2 regions of the Variovorax sp. Soil_C_12 genome follow, and region 2 is predicted to be linked to the other one. Evidence: riboswitches for the same ligand, from Rfam matches in the RefSeq annotation. Region 2 holds a riboswitch; the other holds the start of a gene.
What was found. Region 2 has a riboswitch for glycine ahead of AC3A6X_RS26415 (D-amino acid dehydrogenase). Riboswitches for the same ligand answer to the same signal wherever they lie in the genome.
Positions count from the first base shown of each region.

Region 1: it holds a riboswitch for glycine, as region 2 does, so the genes downstream of both, gcvT (glycine cleavage system aminomethyltransferase GcvT) here and AC3A6X_RS26415 (D-amino acid dehydrogenase) in region 2, are expected to answer to the same signal.

Region 1 covers NZ_JBDGIO010000005.1:360,655-369,716, reverse strand. The annotation lists gene AC3A6X_RS16510 (YciI family protein) at 1-18, opposite strand, end outside; gene AC3A6X_RS16505 (YciI family protein) at 51-479, opposite strand; gene AC3A6X_RS16500 (NAD(P)H-hydrate dehydratase) at 596-1,474, opposite strand; gene AC3A6X_RS16495 (histidine phosphatase family protein) at 1,491-2,258, opposite strand; gene gcvP (aminomethyl-transferring glycine dehydrogenase) at 2,339-5,242, opposite strand; gene gcvH (glycine cleavage system protein GcvH) at 5,289-5,660, opposite strand; gene gcvT (glycine cleavage system aminomethyltransferase GcvT) at 5,710-6,882, opposite strand; glycine riboswitch at 6,919-7,031, opposite strand; glycine riboswitch at 7,048-7,146, opposite strand; gene AC3A6X_RS16475 (hypothetical protein) at 7,165-8,076, opposite strand; gene AC3A6X_RS16470 (hypothetical protein) at 8,290-8,862, opposite strand; gene AC3A6X_RS16465 (TRAP transporter large permease) at 8,919-9,062, opposite strand, start outside.
Region 2 covers NZ_JBDGIO010000012.1:44,280-53,341, forward strand. The annotation lists gene AC3A6X_RS26380 (DUF2145 domain-containing protein) at 1-520, opposite strand, end outside; gene AC3A6X_RS26385 (hypothetical protein) at 604-1,062, opposite strand; gene AC3A6X_RS26390 (YiaA/YiaB family inner membrane protein) at 1,104-1,589, opposite strand; gene AC3A6X_RS26395 (phosphatase PAP2 family protein) at 1,693-2,343, opposite strand; gene AC3A6X_RS26400 (MFS transporter) at 2,343-4,307, opposite strand; gene AC3A6X_RS26405 (hypothetical protein) at 4,331-5,173, opposite strand; gene AC3A6X_RS26410 (helix-turn-helix domain-containing protein) at 5,295-6,029, shown strand; glycine riboswitch at 6,102-6,205, shown strand; glycine riboswitch at 6,210-6,315, shown strand; gene AC3A6X_RS26415 (D-amino acid dehydrogenase) at 6,408-7,676, shown strand; gene AC3A6X_RS26420 (LysR family transcriptional regulator) at 7,680-8,561, opposite strand; gene AC3A6X_RS26425 (tripartite tricarboxylate transporter substrate binding protein) at 8,695-9,062, shown strand, end outside.

The DNA of each region.
Region 1 (9,062 bases), on a different contig from region 2:
AATCACCATGAATTTCATTGTCGAATCTCCGTCAGAGGGTGGATGGCCGTTCAGGACTTGCCGCGGTTCTTTTCCACCTCGGCCATCACGCGCTTTTCCTGCTCGCGCAGCTCAGGGGTTAACTCGGCGCCGAAGTCCTCCATCTCGAAGACCTGGCGCAGCTCGAGCTCCTCGCCGTCGGTGAAGGGCGCGCGCTTGAGCCATTCGATGGCCTCGTCCCGGGAGCGCACCTGCCACAGCCAGAAGCCGGCGATCAGTTCCTTGGTCTCGCTGAAGGGGCCGTCGGTCACGGTGCGGGTCTTGCCGTCGAAGCGCACGCGCGCGCCCTTGGACGTGGGCTGCAGGCCCTCGCCGGCGAGCATCACGCCGGCCTTGACGAGCTCCTCGTTGTACTTGCCCATCTCGGTGAGCATCTTTTCGGTCGGCATGACGCCGGCTTCGCTGTCCTTGTTGGCTTTCACAATCACCATGAATCGCATGTCGTACTCCTGAAGGGTTGGGTGGCGAGTCTCGGAATGAGGCTCTACAGGGACGTCGAAGCAGAGCGCATCCGATCGACATCGAGAGTTGTAAATTTTTGCAACGGCGACGCGGCTCAGCGGCCGATCTGCCGGACGACCCCCGGCACTTCCCCCGCCAGCTCGCGCGCCAGGTAGCCCAGGGGTCCGACGCGCCGGCCCAGCTTCCTGCCCGCCACTGCATGGACCACCACGGCCCACGCCGCCGCCTGCTCCGGCGGCAGGCCGCGCGCCGCGAAGCCGCCCATCAGCCCGGCCAGCACGTCGCCCGAGCCCGAGGTGGCGAGCCCGTTCGAGCCTCCGTCGAAGCGCCAGGCCCGGCCATGCGGCGTCGCGATCACCGTGCTTGCGCCCTTGAGCACCACGCAGGCCTTCCAGCGAATGGCCGCTTCGCACGCCACCTGCAGCGCTTCCTGCGCGACGAGCTCCTTGGGCAGGCCGCACAGGTGCGCCATTTCGCCTGCATGCGGCGTCAGGAGCACCGGCTGGTCGAAGGCTTTCATGGCCGCCACCGACATCGCGATCGAATCCAGCACCACGGTCCGCTCGCGAAAGAGCCGCAGCAGCCGGCGCACGAAGGCCATGCTGCCGCGCTCGTCGCAAAGGCCCGGTCCGACGACCACGGCCGCCACCTGAGCGGCCAGTGGGGCCAGGCTCTCGCAGCCACGTGCGGCCAGTCCACCGCCGCGCGTCTCGGGCAGGGCGATGACGCGCGACTCGGGCACCGCGAGCGCCAGGCCCTGAGCGACGCACGCGGGGCATGCGAGTGTGAGCTTGCCCGCGCCCGCCCGCAGCGCCGCGGTGCCGGCGAGCAGCGCGGCGCCGGGCATCTCGCCGCTGCCCGCGATGACCAGCACACGGCCGCGCGCCTCCTTGTCGGCGTCGGCGCCCGGGTCGGGCAGGGGCCAGCGCGCCAGCGATGCGTCGGTCAGGGCTGCGGCGCGCGGCGTGGCCATGGCACCGGGAGGAGCCTCAGGGCTTGGGGGCCGCCGGCTGGTCGGGCGCGCGGGTCACCGGCGTGGCGGCTTCGCGCAGCGGGGCGAGGAAGTTCACCAGATCGAGCTGGAGCACCTCGTCCTCCTGTTCGCGGCGCTCGGCGCGGTAGGAGGTGATGGCGCAGTTGGGCACGTCGCCCTGGCGGTCGATATCGAGGATCTGCTGCTCGTCCATGTGCTCGAGCAGGTAGCGCAGGCAGTTGACGATGACCTGGTGCGCCACCACCAGCACGCGCCGCTCCGCGTACTCGCGCGTCACCATCTCGAGGACGCTGCGCAGGCGCAGGATCACGTCGCACCAGCTCTCGCCGCCGGGCGGGCGGAAGTAGAACTTGCCCACGTGCAGGCGCTGCTCGTTCAGCTCGGGATGCTTCTGGCGGATGCCCAGCTTGGTCAGCCGGTCCAGGATGCCGAACTCCTTCTCCCGCAGGCGCTCGTCCACGCGCAGCTTGATGCTTTCGCCGGACAGGCCGCCATGCTCGGCCACCAGCTCCGCGGTGGCGCGGGCGCGGACATAGGGCGAGCACAGGATCACCTCGGGCTTCTCCTGCGCCGGCAGCCGGGCGAACCAGTCGCCGAGCGCGATCGACTGCTCGATGCCCAGCTCGGACAGCGGCACGTCGATGTCGCGCCACGCCAGCTCGATCAGCGGGAGCCCGCCGGCTTCGGCCGCATCGCGCGCGACATTGCCGGCGCTTTGGCCGTGGCGAACGATCCAGAGGGTTTGGGGCCAGTTGGATTGCATGAGACGAGCCCATGCTAGGAGCCCCTCGCCGCGCGCCCCGTAGGCAAAGACCTATTTCGCCCGGTGCGCGCCGGGCGCCATCACGCGTAGTCGGCCACTGGCACGCAGCTGCAGAACAGGTTGCGGTCGCCGTAGACGTTGTCGATGCGGCCCACCGGCGGCCAGTACTTGGCGTCCTTGACCGAGGCGATGGGGAAGGCGCCGAGCTCGCGCGAGTAGGGCCGGGTCCATTCGCTGGCCAGCAGGCTGTCGGCCGTGTGTGGCGCGTTCTTCAGCGGGTTGTCCTCGCGCGGCCAGATGCCTTCCTCGATGCGGCGGATCTCGCCGCGGATCACGATCATCGCGTCGACGAAGCGGTCCAGTTCGGCCAAGGGCTCGCTCTCGGTCGGCTCGACCATGAGCGTGCCGGGCACCGGGAAGCTCAGCGTGGGCGCGTGGAAGCCGTAGTCGATCAATCGCTTGGCCACGTCCTCGGCCGTCACGCCGCTGCTGTCCTTGAGCGGGCGCAGGTCCAGGATGCACTCGTGCGCCACGTGGCCGTTGGGGCTGGCGTAGAGCGTGGGGTAATGGTCCTTGAGCCGCGCGCTGATGTAGTTGGCGCTCAGGATCGCGACCTCGGTCGCGGCCTGCAAGCCGGCCGCGCCCATCATGCGGCAGTACATCCAGCTGATCGGCAGCACCGCTGCGTTGCCCAGCGGCGCGGCCGACACGGCGCCCACGCCGTTCGAGGGGAGGCCGCCGCTCACGTGGCCGGGCAGGTAGGGCACCAGGTCCTCGACCACGCACACCGGTCCCACGCCGGGCCCGCCGCCGCCGTGCGGGATGCAGAAGGTCTTGTGCAGGTTGAGGTGGCTGACGTCGCCGCCGAACTCGCCGGGCGCGGCCACGCCGACCAGCGCGTTCATGTTGGCGCCGTCGACGTACACGCGGCCGCCGTGCGCATGCACGATCTCGCACAGCTCCTTGACGCGGGTCTCGAACACGCCGTGGGTGCTGGGGTAGGTGATCATCACCGCGGCCAGGTCGTCGCGGTGCTGCTCGCAGGCGCGCGTGAGGTCGTCCATGTCGATGTTGCCCTGCGCGTCGCAGGCGGTCACCACCACCTTCATGCCCACCATCTGCGCGCTCGCCGGGTTGGTGCCGTGGGCGGAGGAGGGGATCAGGCAGATGTTGCGGTGGCCGTGGCCCTGGGCTTCGTGGTAGGCCTTGATGGCCAGCAGGCCGGCGTATTCGCCCTGCGAGCCGGCATTGGGCTGCAGGCTGATGCCGGCGTAGCCGGTGGCCTCGCACAGCCAGGCGCGCAGCTGCGCGTCGAGCTCGGCGTAGCCCTGCAGCTGCTCGGCCGGCGCGAAGGGATGGATGTCCGCGAACTCGGGCCAGGTGATGGGGATCATCTCGCTGGTCGCGTTGAGCTTCATGGTGCAGCTGCCCAGCGGGATCATGCTGCGGTCGAGCGCGAGGTCTTTGTCGGAGAGGCTGCGGATGTAGCGCAGCATCGCGGTCTCGCTCTTGTGGGTGTTGAACACGGGGTGTGCGAGGAAGCCGCTGGTGCGCTGCAGGTCCAGCGGGATGCGCGAACCGACCGTGGCCGAGAGCTCCTCGAAGCGCGGCATCGGCGTGCCGGCCGGCACGAACAGGGCCCACAGGGTCTCGATGTCGGCGCGGGTGCTGGTCTCGTCCAGCGAGATGCCCAGGTGCTGCTGCAGGCCCTGGCGCAGGTTGACCGAGGCGGCCTGGGCGCGCTCCAGGATCTTCGGCGTGTCCTCGCCGGTCAGGACCGTGAGCGTGTCGAAGGCGGTGGCGTTGGCCAGCTCGCGGCCCATCTGCTCCAGGCCCTGCGCCAGGATGGCGGTGAGGGCGGCCACGCGCTGCGCGATGCGCGTCAGGCCTGCGGGCCCGTGGTAGACAGCATACATGCTCGCGACCACTGCCGGCAACACCTGCGCCGTGCAGATGTTGGAAGTGGCCTTCTCGCGGCGGATGTGCTGCTCGCGCGTCTGCAGCGCCAGGCGGTAGGCCGGGCGGCCCTGCGTGTCGACGCTGACGCCGACCAGCCGGCCGGGCAGCGAGCGCTTGAATTCATCGCGGCAGGCCAGGTAGGCCGCATGCGGGCCGCCATTGCACAAGGGCATGCCGAAGCGCTGCGTGGTGCCGCAGACGATGTCGGCGTCCCATTCGCCGGGCGGCGCCAGCAGGGTGAGCGCCAGCAGGTCGGCCGCCACGCAGAAGGCGGCGTCGCAGGCGTGGGCATGGCCGGCCAGCGGGCGCAGATCGTGCACGTGGCCGGTGGTGGCGGGGTACTGCGCCAGCGCGCCGAAGAAATCGCCGCCGGCCATCAGGTGCGGCAGCGTCTCGGAGACGGTGCTGACCTTGACCTCGATGCCCAGCGGTGCGGCGCGCGTCTTGATCACCTCGATGGTCTGCGGATGGCAGTCGCCCGAGACCAGGAACACCTTGCTCTTGCTCTTGACGCTGCGGCGCGCCAGCGTCATCGCCTCGGCCGCGGCGGTGGCCTCGTCGAGCATCGAGGCGTTGGCGATCGCCATGCCGGTCAGGTCGCAGACCATGGTCTGGAAGTTGAGCAGCGCCTCCATGCGGCCCTGCGAGATCTCGGCCTGGTAGGGCGTGTAGGCCGTGTACCAGGCCGGGTTCTCCAGCACGTTGCGCAGGATCACGCCGGGCGTGTGGGTGCCGTAGTAGCCCTGGCCGATGAAGTTCCGCGCCACCTTGTTCTTCGCCGCGATGGCGCGCAGCTCGGCCAACGCGCCGGCTTCGGTCACGGGCGCGGGGAGCTGCATCGGATGGCTGCGGCGGATGGCCGGCGGCACGATGCCGTCGATCAGCTCGGCGCGCGTCTTGGAGCCGACGGCGGCGAGCATGCGCGCCTCGTCCTCGGCCTCGATGCCGATGTGGCGGGCGATGAATTCGCCGGCATTCTCGAGATCGGCGAGGGTGGGCAGGGAGGGCAGGGAGGACTTCGGCATGGAGGGGCTCAGGGGAGGGGGAACAAACGCGGCGGCTGTCCGCTTTTCAGTTCTCTTCGGCGAACTTGTCGTAGGTGGTCTTGTCGAGCAGGGCGTCGAGCTGCGCGGGCTCGGTGATCTTCATCTTGAAGAACCAGCCTTCGCCTTCGGGCGCGCTGTTGGCCAGCGAGGGGTCGGCGCGCAGCGCCTCGTTGACTTCGGTGATCTCGCCCGCGACCGGCATGAAGACGTCGGCCGCAGCCTTAACCGACTCCACCACGCCGGCGACTTCGCCCTGGGCGTAGCCCTGGCCGACCTGCGGCAGGTCGACGAAGACCACGTCGCCCAGCGCGTCCTGGGCGTGCAGCGTGATGCCGACGGTGGCGTTGTCGCCCTCGGCGTTCACCCACTCGTGGTCCTTGGTGTATTTGATGGTCATGGAATGGCTCCTGGGGGAAGAGAAAGGGAAGGAAGAAAGAAAGGAAGAACTAGCCGCGCCAGTAGCGCGCGGGCACGAAGGGCAGGGTGCTGACTTCCATCGGCACCGGCTTGCCGCGCACGATGGCCTGCAGGCGGGTGCCGGGCTCGGCGTAGGCGAGGGCGACATAGCCCATCGCGACGGGCCGGTCGACCGTCGGGCCCAGCAGGCCGCTGGTCACCTGGCCGATGGGCAGGCCCTCGAAGGATTCGAGCAGCGTGCCGTCGCGCACCGGCACGCGCTCCAGCGCCACCAGGCCGACGCGCTTGCGCTTGAGCGTGTCGTGGTCGAGGCGGCCGGCCGTGCCGCTGTCGGCCGTGAGTTGCGCCAGCACCCGCGCCGCGCCGGGAAAGCCGCCCTCGCGCGCGCCGCCGCTGCGGCGCACCTTCTGCATGGCCCAGTTGAGCGAGGCCTCGACCGGGGTGGTCGTGGTGTCGATGTCGTTGCCGTAGAGGCAGAGGCCCGCTTCGAGGCGCAGCGAATTGCGCGCACCCAGGCCGATGGGCTGCACCTCGGGCTGCGTCAGCAGCAGCCGGGCGAGCGCCTCCGCGTCAGGTGCGGCGACCGAGATCTCGAAGCCGTCCTCGCCGGTGTAGCCGCTGCGGGTGGCGAAGGCCGCGATGCCGCCGATCTGCACCTTGCCGCCCGTCATGAAGACGAAGCGCTCGATGCCGGGCGACAGGCGCGCCAGCACGCCCGCGGCCTGCGGGCCCTGCAGCGCGAGCAGGGCGTGGTCGGGCAGGGGCTGCACCTGGCAGCGCTGGCCGATCTTCGCCTGGATGTGGGCGATGTCGGCGGCCTTGCAGGCGCCGTTGACGATCACGAAGATCGAATCGCCGCCCTCGTTGAAGAACATCAGGTCGTCGAGGATGCCGCCCTGGTCGTTCAGCAGCAGGCCGTAGCGCTGCTTGCCGGGCGCCAGGCCGATCACGTCGACCGGCATCAGGGTCTCGAAGGCGGCAGCGGCCTCGGGCCCGACCAGGCGCAGCTGGCCCATGTGCGAGATGTCGAAGAGGCCCGCGGCTGTGCGCGTGTGCTTGTGCTCGGCCATCAGGCCGGCGGGGTACTGCACCGGCATCGAATAGCCCGCGAAGGGCACCATCCGGGCGCCGAGCTCCACATGCAGGTTGTACAGAGGGGTCTTTTGCAGATCGTCGGGAGCAGAGGCCAAGGCACTCTCCATCAGGGGCAGTCCAGATCCATGGCAGCAAAGCCATGGGCCACCCCTGCTGTCCGCTTTACCTGAGAGATTCGCCCCACGATCGGGGTTTGCTCCTTCGGTGGACGGGCTTTGCCAAAAGCAAAGCGCCGCCTCTCTCCAGCAAGGAAACGCCCGAAAGAACGGGCGCCTCGTCAGTCCTTTTGCCTGAGCGTTCGGGCCCGTTCTTCGAGGGGCCCTGCGCCTTCGGCGGCCCCGCGCTGCGGGGCTCTCTCCTGACCGGGTCGAGTGTAAGGGAAACCGCGCCTACGACCGCTCCAGCCGCAGCCGCCGCAGCAGGAATTTCTCCCACAGCTTGTCCGAGAGGAACTGCAGGGAGCGCCGGACGTGCTCGCGCAAGTTGCGGGCATCGTAGGGCGAGCGGATGTCGGCGCCTGCCTGGCGCGCGCGCAGGCTCAGCATGTGTTCCGAGAGACAGCAGCGCGCCTTCATGCGCAGGTCCTCGAAGTTCTCGGTGCCGAGTGGGCTGGCCCTGTGCCATTCGTGGTCCCACTTGAAGCGGCGCCTCTTCTGCTCGCCCTCGCCGTCGTCGCTGATCAGCCAGGCGGACACGAAATCGACATACGCCTCGCCCACGTGGTCGCGGAACACGCCGCGGCCGGGCTCGAACTGCTCGTTCACCAGCGAATCCAGCAGCGCGTTGCCGGGCGAGAGCGTGCCCAGCCGGTGGCGCAGCGTGTTGTTCATCGCGAAGCAGTAGGTCGAGACCCATTCGAGCAGGGGCCCCATGGGGGTCATGGTCGAGCGCGGAAAGTCGTTGATCTCGCCGAAGAGCCAGGGCCCCGGATGCAGGGCGAGCTTGCGGATCTCGCCGCCGAAGCGCTCGAGCCGCCGTTCGCTCCAGGCGTGGTTGAGGGCCACCGTGTCGTTCGAGAAGATCCAGACGTCGGGCTGTTCGCCGCGCGCGAGGAGGGTCTCGATGCCGGTGTCCCAGCCAGAGAATTCGCGGTTGCTGTTGTCGCCGGTGACCACCAGGCCCTGCGCGGAGTCCGAGCCGGTCGCGCTTTCCGCGTGTACGGCGCTGGCGTTGTCGACGATCACGCTGGAGAAGCGGTCGCCATCCTGGGCCAGGCGGATTCGCAGCTTGTCCAGCACCTGGAGCGAACGCTCGCGGTGCTGGTCGCCGAATTCCAAGTGAACGAAACCGTAGCTTGTCATTTGCCTTCAGGGGAGAGAAGAAAAGAGAAGCGGCGGGTTGTCGCCCCATGCGTTCCTCGCCGGTTGCGGCCGCGTGAACATGTTACCGCCTGAATGCGGAAACGGCGACGCTGGCCGCGCGAAGCAGCCGCAACTCCCCAAGCCTATTCAGAAAGAGGGGTGCCGCGTGTCAGCCAAGGCGCCGTACCGGGGCCCATGCTGTAACCCTTGTTTTCAGTGCACGGCCTCCTCGGCCGGCAGCAGGCGCAGGATGCGGTCGCGGATCGAGCCAGCGCGCTCGGCGCCCGCGAGCTTCTCGATTTCGCCCAGCATGGCCTCGGCGACCGACAGCATCGATTCGCGGTCGCGCGACTCGCGCAGGGCCTCGCGGAACTGCCCGGCCAGCACCGGATCGCGGCGCACGAACATGCGCTCGCACAGATCGAAGAGGAACATGCGCGTGGTGGCGAGCGAACGCTTGCCGTCGAAGGTGTCGGCCGAGACCGCCGCCTGCGGGATGGCTTCGGGCGCCTGGCGTGCCGGCGCGGGCACCGCGGATCGCAGGGGCCGCGAGTCCAGCAGGTAGCCTTGCTGCACCAGATGCAGCGCCACGCGGCCGGCCTCGTCGCGGCCGCCGAAGAGCTCGCCGAAATCGGTGACCGAGCGCTGGCCGTCGGCCATCAGCAGCAGGGCGCGCTCGCGCTGGCCCAGGGTGCGGCGGCCCGGCTGCAGTTCCTGGCGCGCTTTCTCGGTCTTGATGAAGAACATGGGGATGCTGTGGCGTTCGGAATCGAAGCGCCGCAGCATCGGCCACGTGCATGACACCCCGGTGAAACCCGAAGGCTCAGGCCCTCATGCGTGAACTACTTCGCATAAACGAGGTCGCGCAGCCCCAAGGAGATGCCCGGCACGTAGGTGATGACCATCAGGCAGGCCAGGATCACCAGCACGAAGGGCACCAGGTGCGTGACGATGCGGTCCAGCGAGATGCGCGCCACCGTGCAGGC
Region 2 (9,062 bases):
CCCACTGGTTCGACTGCTGGTACCTGTCGCCCCAGGCATAGCTCACGATGCTGTAGGCAGGGATGTGCAGCCGCGTGATGCGCGCGGGCGATTCTTCGAGCGCCGCCCGCAGCAGCGCCTGCACGGCGGGTGTAGGCACCACCCAGGCGGCCTCGTTGCGCCACAGGTCGTCGAGGAAGAACTCGCCCAGCCCCTGGCGATACACCGCCGCCGTCGCCGTGTTGCACTGGTTGAGCTTGTGCACCACGCGCCAGGCGCCGGCCTCGGTCTTGTAGGCGAGGCCCATGTGCGAGTAGCGCAGCCCGTACTTGCCCAGGTCCTGCCCGGCCCGCGCCAGCAGCACCACCTGCGCGCCGCTGGCGTCGAGCTGCTGCGCCGTGCGCTGAGCGAGCTCCATGCCCTTGATGATCGAGGCCGCGTTCGGCCGGTGCTCCTCGCAGGATCGGCCGGCGTGCGCGTTGAGCGGGAACAGGAAGAGCCCGGCCAGCACCACCGCCAGCGCGGCCGCGATCAGGTGCATCACCGCCCGCAGCCCGCGCCGTGCGCGCGGGACGCGGTTTCGGTACTCGATCTCGTAGCTGCCGAAGTTGGTGGGGATGCGCCTCACGACAGCCTCTCGTTGTAGAGCAGCGCGCGGCCGATTGCGTTGGGCACGAAGGCCAGCACCTCGCCGGCCGCCGACAGCACGACGCCGGTGCCGATCACGCTGACCGTCACCACGGTGCCCGCCACGACCGCACTGCCATGGACGGCACGGCCCAGCACCTTGACACTGGCGCGGGCACCGTCGGACGCACGCTCCAGCAGATAGACGGTGCCGTCTGCCGAGGCCTCGACCGCCACCACCGTGAGCGTAGCCCCGGCCACCGATAGCGCCGCCGGCAAGGCCACCACCGCGCTTGCCGCGCTGCCGGCCAGCGAGGCGGTCCCGACGACGGAGGCCACCGGCAGCATCGACAGCGCAGCCGAGGCCTCGCTCTGCGCATGAACCTGCAGCGGGGCGGCGACGCCCGCCAGCGCGGCACAGGCCGCGATCAACGCCGCGGCGAAGGACTTCTTCATGATGTGCTCTCCAGAAAGAGGGGTTTGAAGGGGTTGCGCTGTCATTCGCCGCGGTCCGCTTCGGCGCGGGCTTCGCGGCGGCCCTGCAGCCGCGCTTCGGCGATGTCGGCCTCGTGGCGGTCACGCAGCGTCTTGGCCAGCGTGAAGGCGCTGCTGATCAGGAAGAGCCAGCTCACCCCCAGGAAGGCCTTGTAGGTCTCGCCGATCTCCATGCGCAGCAGGCCCCACCCGGTCAGGCCCATGGCGGTGAAGAAGCCGCCCCAGACCACCAGCTTCCACATCGGCGTGTCGCCGGCACCGGGGACCGCACCGTGCTGGTTGTCGCGCACGAACTTCGCCAGCACGAAGGCGGCCGACAGGCAGAACACGTAGCCCATCACCATGAAGGCCCGATCCAGCGCCTGCCCCGGCAGCCAGCCGAGGCCGGTCGCGCAGAGGAACACGGCCAGCCCGAAGGAGATCCAGACCTGGACCTGCCAGGCACGGGTATCGCGCTGGATGGAGACGATGGGTGTAGAGGGTTGCATGAATGCCTCGCGGCGTAGTGAAGGTGCGCGGATGATGGTTCGCGCCTTCGCTGCGGGGTTCAAATTCCTGCACTGGTGGCGGATCTCGCCGCCACGGGTATCTTCAATCGATACCGATGCGCTGCCGGCGCCGCAACAGGTCTTCGCGCGTGAAGGGCCGCTCGGTGCCGGCCAGCCGCACGGCGAGCAGCCCGAGCGCATCTTGCGTGGGCGCGGGCGTTCCGGGACGCAGGAACAGCAGCGGCGAGACGATGCTGATCAGCAGCAGGACCCAGTGAAGCCGCGGCGGCCGGTGATGCTGCCTCCACAGGAAGAGCGCACTGACCGCCGCGCCCAGCGCGAACCCGGCCGCCACCTCCGACTTGGAATGGGCATAGATCGCGAGCCTCGACAGCCCGATGAGCCCCGCGAAGACCCAGCCGAGCGTGGCGGCCGAGGCGCGCACGCGCGGCTCCCAGTGCGCGGCGACCAGCCAGAAGGCGACCGGCCAGACGCTGGCCGAGAGCATGGTGTGGCCGCTGATGCCGGTGAAGTTGAGCATCGCGCTGCCGATGCCCCAGCCCATGAAGGCGATCTTGGAGGCCGCCACCAGGGCGCCGGCGGAGCCGAACAGCACGAGCCAGCGCCATGCGATCGGCCGCGTGACCGTCCGCACGCCCAGCCAGACGGCGATCCAGGCCGCGACCGGCAGCAGGAAGCCGCTGTCACCGAACCAGGTGATCGAATGCCAGAACCCGTCGGGCAGGAACAGCATCAGCTCGGCTGGCCGCCGAGCAGCCCGCCCACGCGCCGCTGCAGGGCCTCGGGTTGCACCTCGGCGCGCGCCATTGCGCTGCCGACATGGAGCCCGACCCGACTGAAGAAGCCGCGCCGGAAGGGGCGCACCATCGCGACGCGCTCACCATCGCGCACCTCGATGCGGCTGAAGTAGGAGCCCCACAGGTTGGTCAGCGCCATCGGGATCACCGGCACGTCGATGCCCTCGGCGCGGGCGTCTTCGAGGATCTTCATCACGCCGCCCCTGAACGGCTGCAGCGTACCGTCGCGCGTGATGGCGCCCTCGGGGAAGATGGCGAGCAGGTCGCCCTCGCGCAGCACCTGCACCGCGCGGGCGAAGGCCGCCTCATAGGCCGCAGGGTCTTCCTTCTGCGACGCGATCGGAATGGCCTTGGCCAGGCGGAACAGCCAGCCGAGGACCGGCACGCGGAAGATGCGGTGGTCCATGATGAAGCGGATCGGCCTCGGGCTGGCGGCCATCAGCAACACCGCGTCGATGAAGCTCACATGGTTGCAGACCAGCACGGCGGCGCCTTCGGCCGGGATGTGCTCCTCGCCCTTCACGTCGAAGCGATAGACCACGTGCGACAGCAGCCAGGCGAAAAAGCGCAGTAAATACTCCGGCACCAGCATGAAGATGTAGAAGGCAACCACGGCGTTGGCGATGCCCGTGAAGAGGAAGATCTGAGGAATCGTGAAGCCGGCCCTGAGCAGCGCGCCCGCGATCACCGCGCTGGCGATCATGAAGAGGGCGTTGAGGATGTTGTTGGCGGCGATGATGCGTGCGCGGTGCGTGGGCTGGCTGCGCAGCTGGATCAGTGCGTACATCGGCACGCTGTAGAGCCCGGCGAAGAGCGACAGCAGGCCCAGGTCGGCCATCACGCGCCAGTGGGCCGGCTGGGCGACAAAGCTGTAGAGGCCCATCTCGGCCGCTGGCGGCAAACCACGGGACGCGAAGTAGAGGTCGACGGCGAACACGCTCATGCCGATCGCACCCAGCGGCACCAGGCCAATCTCCACCTGGCGCCGACTCAGCGTCTCGCACAGCAGCGAGCCGATGCCGATGCCGATCGAGAACACCACTAGCAGCAGCGAGGCGACCTGCTCGTTGCCGTGCAGCACCTCCTTGGCGAAGCTCGGGAACTGGCTCAGGAAGACGGCGCCGAAGAACCACATCCACGAGATGCCCAGCAGCGAGCGGAACACCACCAGGTTGCCGTGCGCGAGCCGCAGGTTGCGCCAGGTCTCGCTGACCGGGTTCCAATTGACCACCAGGCCCGGATCGGTCGCCGGCGTCGGCGGGATCGCCTGCGCCACGCCCCGCCCCACCAACGCCAGCAGCAGGCAGGCCACCGCCACCGTCGTATGACCGATGCCCGGGAGCGCGACCAGCAGGCCGCCCGCCACCTGCCCCAGCAGGATGGCGATGAAGGTGCCCATCTCGACCATGCCGTTGCCGCCGGTGAGCTCGCGCGCATCGAGCACCTGCGGCAGGTAGGCGAACTTGACCGGCCCGAAGAGCGTCGAGTGCAGCCCCATCAGGAACACGCACGCCAGCAGCAGCACCGCGTCGGCGCGCATGAAGCCCCAGGCCGCCAGCACCATGATCGCGATCTCGAGGTTCTTGACGAAGCGGATCATCTTCGTCTTGTCGTACTTGTCGGTGAGCTGCCCAGCCGTCGCCGAGAACAGCAGGAAGGGCAGGATGAACAGCGCGCCGATCGCCAGCCCCGCCATGGCCGGCGGCATCCAGCCCAGCTGCAGCTGGTAGGTCACCATCACCGTGAAGGCGAACTTGAACAGGTTGTCGTTCGCCGCCCCCGCGAACTGCGTCCAGAAGAAGGGCGCGAAGCGCCGCTGCCCGAGCAGGGCGAACTGGTTGGCGTGCGCGTTCGGCGCGGGCGCGCTGGCTGCAACGGAGGCGTCGGCGGATGTCGTCATTCGAAACGCCCTGGCGGGCTCCTTCAGGCCGTCACCGCGGCCGCGCCCGGATTGTGCCGCAGCGTCTGGCGGCCCATGGCCTGCAGTGCGTGCAGCACGGGCAGCGCCGCCAATGCCGCCGTCAGGTGCTTGAGGCTGTGACCGGCCAGCAGGTGGTGCGTCGCCTCGTAGATGGCGCGGTCCGACAGCTCGAACAGTTTGGCCAGCGCGTAGAAGAAGATCACCCAGCCCAGCCGCAGGCCGATGGCGCCCTGCGCGGGCCGGGTGAGCGCCAGCACGAGCACCAGCAGCATGCCGCCGAACTGGACCAGCGCCCAGGGCATCACGTTGCCCGTTTCCTGGCAGACGGCCACCGCCAGCAAGCCTGCGCCGAGCACGAACCAGGCCGCCGGCCAACCGGCACGCGCGCTCACCCGCTCGCAGACGGCGCACCCGATCAGTCCGGCGAAGGCCACCGTCATCCCGGCGCGGTCCGCCGCGAGACGCAGGGCGTCGGGTTGCAGGTGGTAGAAGGCCGAGCCGGCGGCCGTGATGACCAGGCCGGCGAAGAACATCCAGGCGCAGTCGAGCAGGTTGACCGGCGGCTGGGCCACCGCGTGGTGCAGCGGCACCGCGTCCTGCACGTGCTCGTGCGCCTGGTCGTGCCAGTGGAGCCAGCGCAGGCCCCAGACGCCCAGCGCGGCGAAGGGCAGGTTGCTCAGCACGTCCATCGCGTGGGGAAGGCCGAACCAGTCGCGCTCGTCTGCAAAGGGAACGCCGCCCATCCCCGGCGACGGCAGAGAGGGCCCGGCGACGGCCAGCAGCAGAAGCAAGGCGAAGAAGAAGAGCAGAACACGTTCGCGGCGGGAGAGGAGCGTGAGGGGCATGGCGGTTCCCGGTGAGAGGTCGGTGCGGCGGAATGTAGGTTGTCAACCTCCGGAGGAGCATCGAGAATCGATACGGAGTACTTTTTCACGCCCCCCGGTATCAAAAACCAATACCCGATCCATGAGCACCACCATCGACCTCGTCCAGGCTCTCAAGAACGAGCTGAAGACCGCCCACATGACCTATGCGGACCTCGCCAAGTCGCTGGACATGGCCGAATCCAGCGTCAAGCGCATGCTCGCCAAGGGCGACATGCCGCTCACGCGCGTCGATGCGATCTGTCGTGCGCTGAAAATCGACTTCGCCGAGCTGGCGCGACGCGTCGCCGATGCCCAGCCACTGCTCAAGGAGCTGACGCTCGAGCAGGAAAAGGCGGTGGTCAAGGACAAGAAGCTGCTGCTGCTGGCCATCTGCGTGCTGAGCCAGTGGACGCTGGAGCAGATCGTGGCCGCTTACCGGATCAGCGAGGCCGAATGCATCGGCTACCTGGCGCAGCTGGACCGCATCGGCATCATCGAGCTGCGACCGCTCAACCGCTACCGGCTCAAGCTCGCCAAGACCTTCCGCTGGCGCCCGCATGGGCCGGTGATGGACTTCTTCCGCGAAAACGTGGTGCTGGACTACTACCGCGGCGGCTTCGACGGGCCGGCCGAGGGCCTGCTGCTGGTGCATGGTTCGATCAGCAAGGGCTTGGCCCCGGCCTTCCTCGACCGCCTGCAGCGCGTGGCCCAGGATTTCGCGCAGCAGCACCAGACCGACCAGAAGCTCTCGCCCAAGGAGCGTGAGGGCTACACGCTGCTGCTGGGTATGCGCAACTGGGAGTTCGAGCTCTTCACGCGGCTTCGGCGGGCCTGAGGCGATCGAGATCGAGGCGGGTCAGGGCCCCGGCGACCGCGCTTGGTGACACGGGCCGGGCCGCCTACAATCCGCCCCACTGCAGGAGAGCGGGCCGCTGCGAGGCGGCCCCACCGAAGGCGCAAACTCCCATAAACGCTCAGGTCGGCTCGCAACCAAGGGCCTGTACTGCACCAACTGTCAAAGCCGTCTGGAGAGCCGTCGCACCACGCGACGCACCGAAGGAGCAAGTCCGCTGCGGGCGCAGCGGATGAATCTCTCAGGTACCGAGGACAGGGGGAGCGGCAACTCGGACGCGTGCGCCGGTTGCTTTTTCTTCTTCACGAGCTTCCATTGCTTTCGTCGCGTCCGAGCGTTGCAACCTGAAAGGTTCCTGCAATGCGCGTGATCGTTCTTGGCGCCGGCCTGCTCGGCGTCACCTCGGCCTATTACCTCCGCCAACTCGGCCACGACGTGACCGTGATCGACCGGCAGGCCACGGCGGCCGCCGAAACCAGCTTCGCCAACGGCGGCCAGATCTCGGTGAGCCATGCCGAGCCCTGGGCCAATCCCGGCGCACCGCTCAAGCTGCTGCAATGGCTGGGCAAGGAGGATGCGCCGCTGCTCTTCCGCCTGCGCGGCGACCTGCGCCAGTGGCTCTGGGGCCTGGCCTTCCTGCGCGAATGCACGCCGGCGCGCACCCGGCGCAACATCGAGCAGATCGTGCGCCTGGGCACCTACAGCCGCGAGCTGCTGCAGCAGCTGCGCCGCGACAAGGGACTGCAGTACGAGCAGCGCACCCAGGGCATCCTGCACTTCTACACGACGCAGAAGGAGTTCGACGGCGCACTCAAGCCGGCCGAGCAGATGCGGGCCCTCGGCTGCGAGCGCCGCGTGGTCTCGGCCGACGAGGCGGTGCGCATCGAGCCGGCGCTGGCCCACATCCGGCCCCAGCTGGCCGGCGCCACCTACACGGCCGAGGACGAGTCGGGCGATGCGAACCGCTTCGCGCGCGAGCTGGTCGCGCTGGCCGTGGCGGACGGCGTGCAGTTCCTCATGAGCCACACCGTCACCGCGCTGCGCGAGGCGGGCGGGCGCATCGACCACGTGGAGGCCACCGACAGCGAGGGCCGCTTCCAGCGCATCCGCGGCGACGCCGTCGTGCTGGCGATGGGCTCGCTGTCGCCGCTGTACGCCGCGCCGCTGGGCATCCGGCTGCCGATCTACCCGGCCAAGGGCTACTCGGTCACGCTGCCGGTGAAGGACGCCTCGAAGGCGCACCAGGTCTCGCTGACCGACGACGAATACAAGCTGGTCTTCTCGCGCTACACCTCGGAAAGCGGCGACCGGCTGCGCATCGCGGGCACGGCCGAGCTCAACGGCTACGACCGCGACCTCAATCGCGTGCGCTGCGAAGCCATCGTGCGGCGCGTGGAAGAGCTCTTCCCCGGTGCCGGCGACACGACGCGCGCGCAGTTCTGGACCGGTCTGCGCCCCGCAACGCCGAGCAACGTGCCGCTGATCGGCCGCACGCGCCTGCCCAACCTGTTCCTTAACACCGGCCACGGCACGCTGGGCTGGACCCACGCCTGCGGCTCGGGCCATTCGATCGCGCGCATCGTGAGCGGGCTGAAGCCGGAGGTCGACTTCGCCTTTGCCGGCGCCTGAGCCTCAGTCGCGCATCAGCGCCTGCATCAGCGTGCGCAGGATGACCAGCGCCGGCGCCTCGGTGCGCCGGCGCAGGGTCACGAGGCCGAAGCGCGCCACGCCGTCGAGCGGCGGATCCATCTTCAGCTCGACGAGGCCGGGTGCCGCCGCGCGAATCGCCAGCAGCACGGCGTCGCTCTGGCGCACCACCTCCACCAGGCTGGGGACCTCCTCGCATTGCAGCGTCACGCAGTGCGCGGGATGCGCCTGCGGCCCGTAGGCCTCGACCAGGGTGCGCGCCACCTCGTCGCTCAGCGGTGTGGAAGCGATCGGGTAGCGCTGCACCGCCTCGAAAGCCACGGCACGCAGCCGCGCGAGCGGATGGCCGCGGCGGCACAGGAAGGTACCGCGCATCTCGCGCACCAGGCCGAGCTCGAGGTCGGGCGCCGGCTCCAGCGAGCGCGCATCGACCACCAGCGCATCCAGGGTGCGCTCGCGCAGCGACTGCACGAGCAGATCGGTGCCGCCGCGCGCCACCGCCACGCGCATCCGCGGGTGGTGCTTCGCCATGTGCATGAGGAAGGGCGTCATCAGCATCGCCCCCGGCCCGGAGCCCATGCCGATGCGCACCGTGCCGCCCTCCCCTTCGCGCAGCCGCCGGCCGCTGTCGCGCAGCTCGTCAGCCTCGAAGACCAGGTGGCGCGAGCGGTCCAGCACCTCGCGGCCGAAGGCGGTGAGCTCGTTGCTGCGGCCCACGCGGTCGAACAGCGGCATGCCCAGCTCGTCCTCCAGCGCACGGATGCTGCGGCTCAGGGCCGGCTGGGTCAGGTGCAAGGCCTGCGCGGACTTGCTGAAGGAGCCCGTGCGGGCCAGCGAGATCAGATGCCTGAGTTGGACCAGCGTCATGGCGAAGGCCTGCGGGATAGCTGCATTGAACTCATGCTAATGCAGCCAACAATGCATTGGACGTTAGCAGTGGCCGCTCCTAGCATTCATCCGCATCCGGCAATCGCGCCGGCGCCCCACCCGGAGTCCCCCGATGACATCGTTCTTCCAGCGTTCACATCTCCTCGCCTGTGGCCTGTTGCTGGCCGCGGGCACGGCCTTCGCCCAGAGCTACCCCGCCAAGCCCGTCACCCTGATGGTCCCCTATCCTGCCGGCGGGCCTTCGGACGCCTTGGCGCGCATCTTTGCCACCCCGTTGGGCAAGGAGCTGGGCCAGCAGGTGCTGGTCGAGAACCTGGGCGGCGTCAGCGGCGCGATGGCGGCACAGAAGGTGCTGGCGGCGCCGGCCGATGGCCACTACATCTTCCAGGGCTCTGCCAACGAGGTGATCCTCTCGCCGCTGGCCAACGCGGCCGTGAAGCTCAAGACCGAGGACTTTCGCCTGGTGCATCCGGTGGCCGA